Regions from separate parts of the Variovorax sp. DAIF25 genome, predicted to be linked through region 3. Evidence: predicted binding sites of a transcription regulator. Region 3 holds the regulator's gene; each other region holds the start of a gene.

Region 1 (2,263 bases), 3.5 Mb from region 3:
GGAGCGGTAGTTGCGCTCCAGCGTGACCACGCGCGCCGGTCGCGAGAACTGCGAGGGGAAGTCGAGGATGTTGCGCACCGTCGCGCCGCGGAACGAGTAGATCGACTGCGCGTCGTCGCCCACCACCGTCACGCCCCGGCCATCGGGCTTGAGCGCGAGCAGGATCGAGGCCTGCAGCAGGTTGGTGTCCTGGTACTCGTCGACCAGCACGTGGTCGAAGCGCGCGCCCAGGTGCTGCGCCAGCGTGGGCTCCTCCATCATGCCGGCCCAGTAGAGCAGCAGGTCGTCGTAGTCGAGCACGTTCTGCTGCTGCTTGGCCTCGACGTAGGCGCCGAACAGCTGCTGCAGCTCGACGCCCCATTCGGCGCACCACGGAAAGGACTGCTTCAACACCGACTCGAGCGGCGCGCGCGTGTTCACGCAGCGCGAATAGATCGACAGGCAGGTGCCCTTGTGCGGAAAGCGGCGCGCGCTCGACGAGAAGCCGAGTTCGTGCCGCGCCAGCCCCATCAGGTCCTCGGCGTCGCCGCGGTCGTGGATGGTGAAGTTGTCGTCCAGCCCGATCTGCGCGGCGTACTCGCGCAGCAGCCGCGCGCCGATGCCGTGGAAGGTGCCGGCCCAGGGCAGCGCGGGCGCGGTGTGGGCCTGCAGCCCCAGCACGCGCGCGAGCACCTGGCCGGCGCGCTGCGCCATTTCCTGCGCGGCGCGGCGCGAGAAGGTCAGGAGCAGCAGGCGCTGCGGGTCGACCCCGCGCGCGATCAGGTGCGCCACCCGGTGCGCCAGCGTGCTGGTCTTGCCCGAGCCGGCGCCGGCGATGACGAGCAAGGGCCCTGCATCGGCCGCGTCCGGCGCGCCACCAGCCAGCGCCTCCACCCCGTGCTCGACCGCCGCGCGCTGCTCGTCGTTGAGGCTGGCGAGGGCGGCCGCGAGGCGCTCGGCCTGGGTCGCCGGCGGGGTGGAAAAGACGGGGGACACGGCGCTCGGCATGGGCGCCACTCTACTGGATGTTCGTCCAGTCCAGCCAACTCTGCGCTCATTCGCCGATGACATAATCGCGCCTCGCTGCAACTGGAGACCGCATCGTGGAAACCGCCCCGTCTCGGCAGCTTTCAACTCCCGGCTGAGTCCGGCCGACCGGGTCCGGGATTTGAAAGCGCCCCCTTTCTCGCCCCCCGCCCGTCCGCCCCATCGCCCCAGCCATTTCACGGGAGTGAGCCATGCTCAATATCTTCACGCTCGCCAACGGCCGCCTCGTCCAGGAAGAGATCGAGGCCCTCGAGGAGCTCTCCCGCTTCCAGCCGATCTGGGTCGACCTCGAATCGCCCACGCTCGAGGAGAAGCGCTGGATCAAGCAGTACTACGGTCTCTCGATCCCCGAGGACGCGATGGACGAGGACATCGAGGAATCGGCGCGCTTCTATGAAGAGGACAACGGCGAACTCCACATCCGCAGCGACTTCCTGATCGACGACGACGAAGCCCCGCGCGCGGTGCGCGTCGCGTTCATCCTCAACCAGCACAACACCGACCTGCGCAGCCGCGGCGTGCTGTTCTCGATCCACGACGAGGACGTGCCCGTGTTCCGCCTGCTGCGCATGCGCGCGCGCCGCGCACCGGGGCTGATCGAGGACGCGAAGGAAGTGATGCTCAAGCTCTTCGACGCCGACGCCGAGTACTCGGCCGACTCGCTCGAGAACATCTACGACGAACTCGAGGCCGCCAGCAAGAAGGTGCTCTCGGGCAACGTCAGCGACGAGCTCGCGGGCGAGGTGCTGGGCGCCATCGCGCGCCAGGAAGACCTGAACGGGCGCATCCGCCGCAACGTGATGGACACGCGCCGCGCGGTCAGCTTCATGATGCGCAGCAAGATGCTCAATGCCGAGCAGTTCGAGGAGGCGCGGCAGATCCTGCGCGACATCGAATCGCTCGACAACCACACGGCCTTCCTGTTCGACAAGATCAACTTCCTGATGGATGCGACCGTCGGTTTCATCAACATCAACCAGAACAAGACGATCAAGATCTTCTCGGTGGCCAGCGTCGCGCTGCTGCCGCCGACCCTGATCGCGAGCATCTACGGCATGAACTTCAAGTTCATGCCCGAGCTCGACTGGGCCATGGGCTATCCCTACGCCATCGTGCTGATGGCCGCGAGCGCGCTGGTGCCGATGTGGTACTTCCGCCGGCGCGGCTGGCTCAAGTAGAAGGCTGGGCGGCGAGCCAGGCGGCGACCAGCGCGAGGCTGTAGCGGCTCGCGACCTCG
Region 2 (2,263 bases), 1.6 Mb from region 3:
TCGAAGCGCTGGCGCAGCAGGTCGGCCCACAGGCCGGTGCCCTTCATGCGCGTGGCGAAGTCGGCGTCGTAGTCCTTGCCGCCTCGCACGTCGTGGATGCGCGCCATGATGCGGTCCGCGCGCTGCGGGTAGTGCAGCGCCAGCCATTGCTTGAACAGCGGCGCCACCTCCCAGGGCAGCCGGATCATGGTGTAGAAGGCGCTGCGCGCGCCCGCCTCCCAGGCCGCCTCGAGCACCTGCTCCATGTCTTCCGTCACGAACGGAATCTGTGGCGCCACGCTCACGCCCACCGGCACGCCGGCCTCGGCCAGCGTGCGGATGGTGCGCAGCCGCCGGTGCGGCGCCGCGGCGCGCGGCTCGAGCTTGCGCGCGAGTTCGCCGTCGAGCGTGGTCACGGTCACGTACACCGCCGCCAGGCCGCGCGCGGCGGCCGGCGCGATCAGGTCGAGGTCGCGTTCGATCGCGCTGGACTTGGTCACCAGCCCGAAGGGGTGGTTGACCTCCGACAGCAGCTCGATCAGCGAGCGCGTGATGCGCAGCTCGCGCTCGATCGGCTGGTAGCAGTCGGTGGCCGTGCCGATCGCGATGTGGCTGGGCCGGTAGCTCTTGCGGCCCAGCTCGCGGCGCAGCACCTCGACCAGGTTGCGCTTGGCGATCAGCTTGGTCTCGAAGTCCAGCCCCGGCGACAGGTTGAGGTAGCTGTGCGTGGGCCGCGCGAAGCAGTAGATGCAGCCATGCTCGCAGCCGCGGTAGGGGTTGATCGAGCGGTCGAAGTAGATGTCGGGCGAGTCGTTCTCGTTCATCGCCGACTTCACGTCCTCGAAGCGCACCTCGGTGGCCAGCGGCTCGAGCTCGTCGGCCTCGGCGGCGTTCTCCTCGAGCGTGCCCCAGCCATCGTCGAAGGCATCGCGCTCGTCCTTCGAGAAGCGGTGCGCGAGCCGCGTGGCGGCGCCGCGGCCCTTGATGGCCTGGATGGGGATGTAGGCGGCGGGTGGCATGGCGCAACTCCTTCGCGGATCGGATCACTGTTTAAACATACAGTATTTCACCATTCCACCGGGCCACGGCGATTTTTCTATTTCTTTCTTGACAGAAATTTCGGAAGTCCTAGACTCCAGCGCATGGAACTCACCGACATCCAACGCAAGTTCGTCCTCCACTGGGGCGAGATGGGCTCCATGTGGGGCGTCAACCGCACCGTCTCGCAGATCCATGCGCTGCTGTTCGTGCACGGCAAGCCGATCCATGCCGAGGAGCTGTCCGACACGCTGGGCGTGGCGCGCTCCAACGTGAGCAACAGCCTGAAGGAACTGCAGGCCTGGAACCTGGTGCGCGTCACCCACATGCTGGGCGACCGGCGCGACTACTTCGAGACCAGCGTCGACGTCTGGGAGCTGTTCCGCACCGTGGTGCGCGAGCGCAAGGAACGCGAGTTCGATCCCACCATCCGCGTGCTGCGCGAGATCGTCGCGAGCCCCGATTTCCAGAAGGAATCGGCCGATGCGCAGGACCGCATCCGCTCCACCATGGACCTGATGGCCAAGCTCGCGACCTGGGCCGACGAGATGCTGCGGCTGTCGCCCGGCACGCTCGACAAGGTGCTGACGCTGGGCGCGAGCGTGCAGAAGTTCGTTCGCGGCGATGCGCCCGCGCCCGCCACCGGCAAGGACGATCCCGACGCCCACCATGCGAGCCTGCCGATGATCTGAGGTCGGCTCTTTTTTTGCCCATCAATTTCTCTTTTGACAGAAATATCGAGAACAAAGAACACCATGCCCCGTCCCACCGCCATCGCCTACCCGCTGACCGTCTACTACGACGCCACCTGCCGCCTGTGCAGCGCCGAAATGGGCGCGATGAAGGCGCGCGACGCGGCCGCGCGGCTCGTTCTGGTCGACTGCTCGCCGCCGGATTTCGATGCCGGCCCGGCGCCGCGCGAGGCCCTGATGACCGCGATCCACGTGGTCGATGCCGCCGGCCGCGTGCAGGTCGGCGTGCCCGCCATCCGCGCCTGCCGCGAGGCGGTCGGCCTGCCCAACGGGGGACCCCTGCTCGACCTGCCGCTGGTCGCGCCGCTGGCCGATCGCGCCTATGCCGCGCTGGCGCGCAACCGCCAGCGCCTGCCCGGCTGGCTCGTGACCCTGCTCGCCGGCCCGGCCGCGAAGGCCTCGCGCACCTGCGCCGACGGCCAGTGCCGGCTCTGACACCCGCACCGCCTTCCCCACGAGGAGTTCATCGCATGCCCAGCGTCTTCCAGCCCGAT
Region 3 (2,263 bases):
CAGGCGGTCGCCCGGCTTGGGCAGGATGCGCCCTTGCGTGCAGCGGGTGGCGCGCAGCACCGCGATGCCGGCCTCCTGCGCCTCGAGCGCCGCCGCCTCGAGCGCATGGTGCAGCGTGCCGTTGCCGGTGGTCGCCAGCACGAGGCCCCGCAGAGGAGACGCCGCCGTGCCATCGGCACGCAGCGCATGGATCAACGCGCCGCTCGCACCTGCGTGGCTCATCACGATCTCCACGCGCGGCCATGCGGCCTCGTCCTCGGGAAGACGGTCGAGGGCCGCGCCTGCTTCCGAAGCCGGCCAGTCACGCACGCGCCGTACCTCGCCCTCCTCCACGTAGCCCACCGGCCCCGCGTCGCCCGCGTCGAAGGCATCGAGCCGATAGGTGTGCACCTTCTGCACGTCGAAGGCACCGCGCACCGTGCCCGCACATACCGCGGTCACGCCCTGCGCGCCCGGTGTCGCGGCCACGGCGATCGCATCGCGCACGTTCTGCGGACCGTCGGGCGACAGCGCGGAGGCCGGGCGCATGGCGCAGGTCAGCACGATGGGCTTGCGCGGCGCCAGCACCGACTGGAGGAAGAAGGCGGTCTCCTCGAGCGTGTCGGTGCCGTGGGTGATCACCACACCGGCCACGTCGGGCTGCGCCAGCCAGTGGGCGCAGCGCAGCGCCAGTGCGCGCCAGATCGCGAAGGACATGTCCTTGCTGTCGACCTGGGCCACCTGCTCCGCCGCCAGCGTCACGCCCGCGGGCGCCTCGATGCCGCCGAGCAGGTCGGCCACGCCCACCTCGCCGGCGGTGTAGCCGATGTTGTCGCCGCTGTTCGCCGCGCGGCCCGAGATGGTGCCGCCGGTGCCGAGCACCACCACGCGCCGCGGATTCGAAAGGGATGAAGTCACCATGACTTGCCAACTTTGAAAAACTGGTTAAAAATACAGGTACTGGATGTTCAGCCAGTGCCGCAAGGAACCACCATGCAGTTCGCCGTGAAGCTTACCGCCCGCCAGCAGCAGATCCTCGATCTGATCCAGAGCGCCATTGCCCGTACCGGGGCGCCGCCCACTCGCGCCGAAATCGCGAGCGAGTTGGGCTTTCGCTCCGCCAATGCCGCCGAGGAGCATCTGCAGGCGTTGGCCCGCAAGGGCGTCATCGAACTCGTGAGCGGTACCTCGCGCGGCATCCGCCTCAAGGGCGATGCACTGCGCTCGCTGGCCGAATCGCGCAACAGCCAGTTCTCGCTGTCGCTGCCCGGCATGGCCCAGCTCGCGCTGCCGCTCATCGGCCGCGTCGCGGCCGGTTCGCCGATCCTCGCGCAGGAGCATGTCGATCAAACCTACTACGTCGAGAACACGCTGTTCCAGCGCCAGCCCGACTACCTGCTCAAGGTGCGCGGCATGTCGATGCGCGACGCCGGCATCATGGACGGCGACCTGCTCGCCGTGCAGGCCACCAAGGAAGCGCGCAACGGCCAGATCGTGGTGGCGCGCCTCGGCGACGAAGTGACCGTCAAGCGCCTCAAGCGCAACAAGCAGGTGATCGAGCTCCACGCCGAGAACCCCGACTACCCGACCATCGTGGTCCAGCCCGGCGAGTCCTTCGAAATCGAAGGCCTCGCGGTCGGCCTGATCCGAAACACCATGCTGATGTAGGCCTGCCGATCCGGCCCGGCGGTCTGCATCGCCGAGCCGCTCCGCGGATCCGCATCACGCATACCCCATCCGGTCGCCGCAGGTGGCGGGCGTATGGCGCTTTGTCGCCATCACCCTGCTGCGCCCGATGACAACGAATCCTGCCTGTGTTCAACCTCAAACCTTCTTGGAGTTCACATGGGAATCGCCCTCCTCACCTTCGTCGATCTTTGGATGCCGCTGCAGTCGCTTGCGAGCCGCTGGTTGCCCGCCCGCCCCGTACACCGTCGCGATGACGACCTGTGCGCCAGCGAGTTGCGCTACGTCTCGGTACGGCCGTCGTGCACGGCACGCGGCGACAGCGGACAGAACGCCGTCATGGCCGCAGCCGTCGCCCAGGCACCTTCGCGTCCGCTGCGGGTGGTGCGCGTCGTCGACCGCCAGCAGGGTGGCGCGCGCAACAACAACCGCGTGGTGATTTCGGGCCGGATGGCGGATGTGTGCGCCGAGCTTGATCGCCTCGCCGCGCTCGAGGCACTCGAAACCGCCGCCGTGTCGCCCCGCCCCGTGCACCTGCACTGAGGGAGACGGCCCCGGCGTTTCACGCGGTCGCTCGATCGCGTGGATGCGTGAGGTC

Evidence for each region. Region 3 encodes LexA, which represses DNA repair genes until DNA is damaged. Its sites were predicted from a motif close to ACTGTATNNNNATACAGT; they were not measured.
Region 1: a site for LexA is predicted at 1,000-1,017, ahead of R0232_RS03265 (ATP-dependent helicase). Genes of this name have one in related genera too.
Region 2: a site for LexA is predicted at 1,025-1,042, ahead of R0232_RS11435 (PA0069 family radical SAM protein). Genes of this name have one in related genera too.

The regions. Positions count from the first base shown of each region.
Region 1 is NZ_CP136636.1:686,418-688,680, reverse strand. Features, by position in the region: gene R0232_RS03265 (ATP-dependent helicase) at 1-987, opposite strand, end outside; gene corA (magnesium/cobalt transporter CorA) at 1,218-2,204, shown strand; gene R0232_RS03255 (5'-methylthioadenosine/adenosylhomocysteine nucleosidase) at 2,197-2,263, opposite strand, start outside.
Region 2 is NZ_CP136636.1:2,497,003-2,499,265, reverse strand. Features, by position in the region: gene R0232_RS11435 (PA0069 family radical SAM protein) at 1-998, opposite strand, end outside; gene R0232_RS11430 (GbsR/MarR family transcriptional regulator) at 1,122-1,709, shown strand; gene R0232_RS11425 (thiol-disulfide oxidoreductase DCC family protein) at 1,773-2,204, shown strand; gene R0232_RS11420 (SAM-dependent methyltransferase) at 2,240-2,263, shown strand, end outside.
Region 3 is NZ_CP136636.1:4,138,728-4,140,990, forward strand. Features, by position in the region: gene R0232_RS19190 (asparaginase) at 1-900, opposite strand, end outside; gene lexA (transcriptional repressor LexA) at 973-1,647, shown strand; gene R0232_RS19200 (hypothetical protein) at 1,825-2,208, shown strand.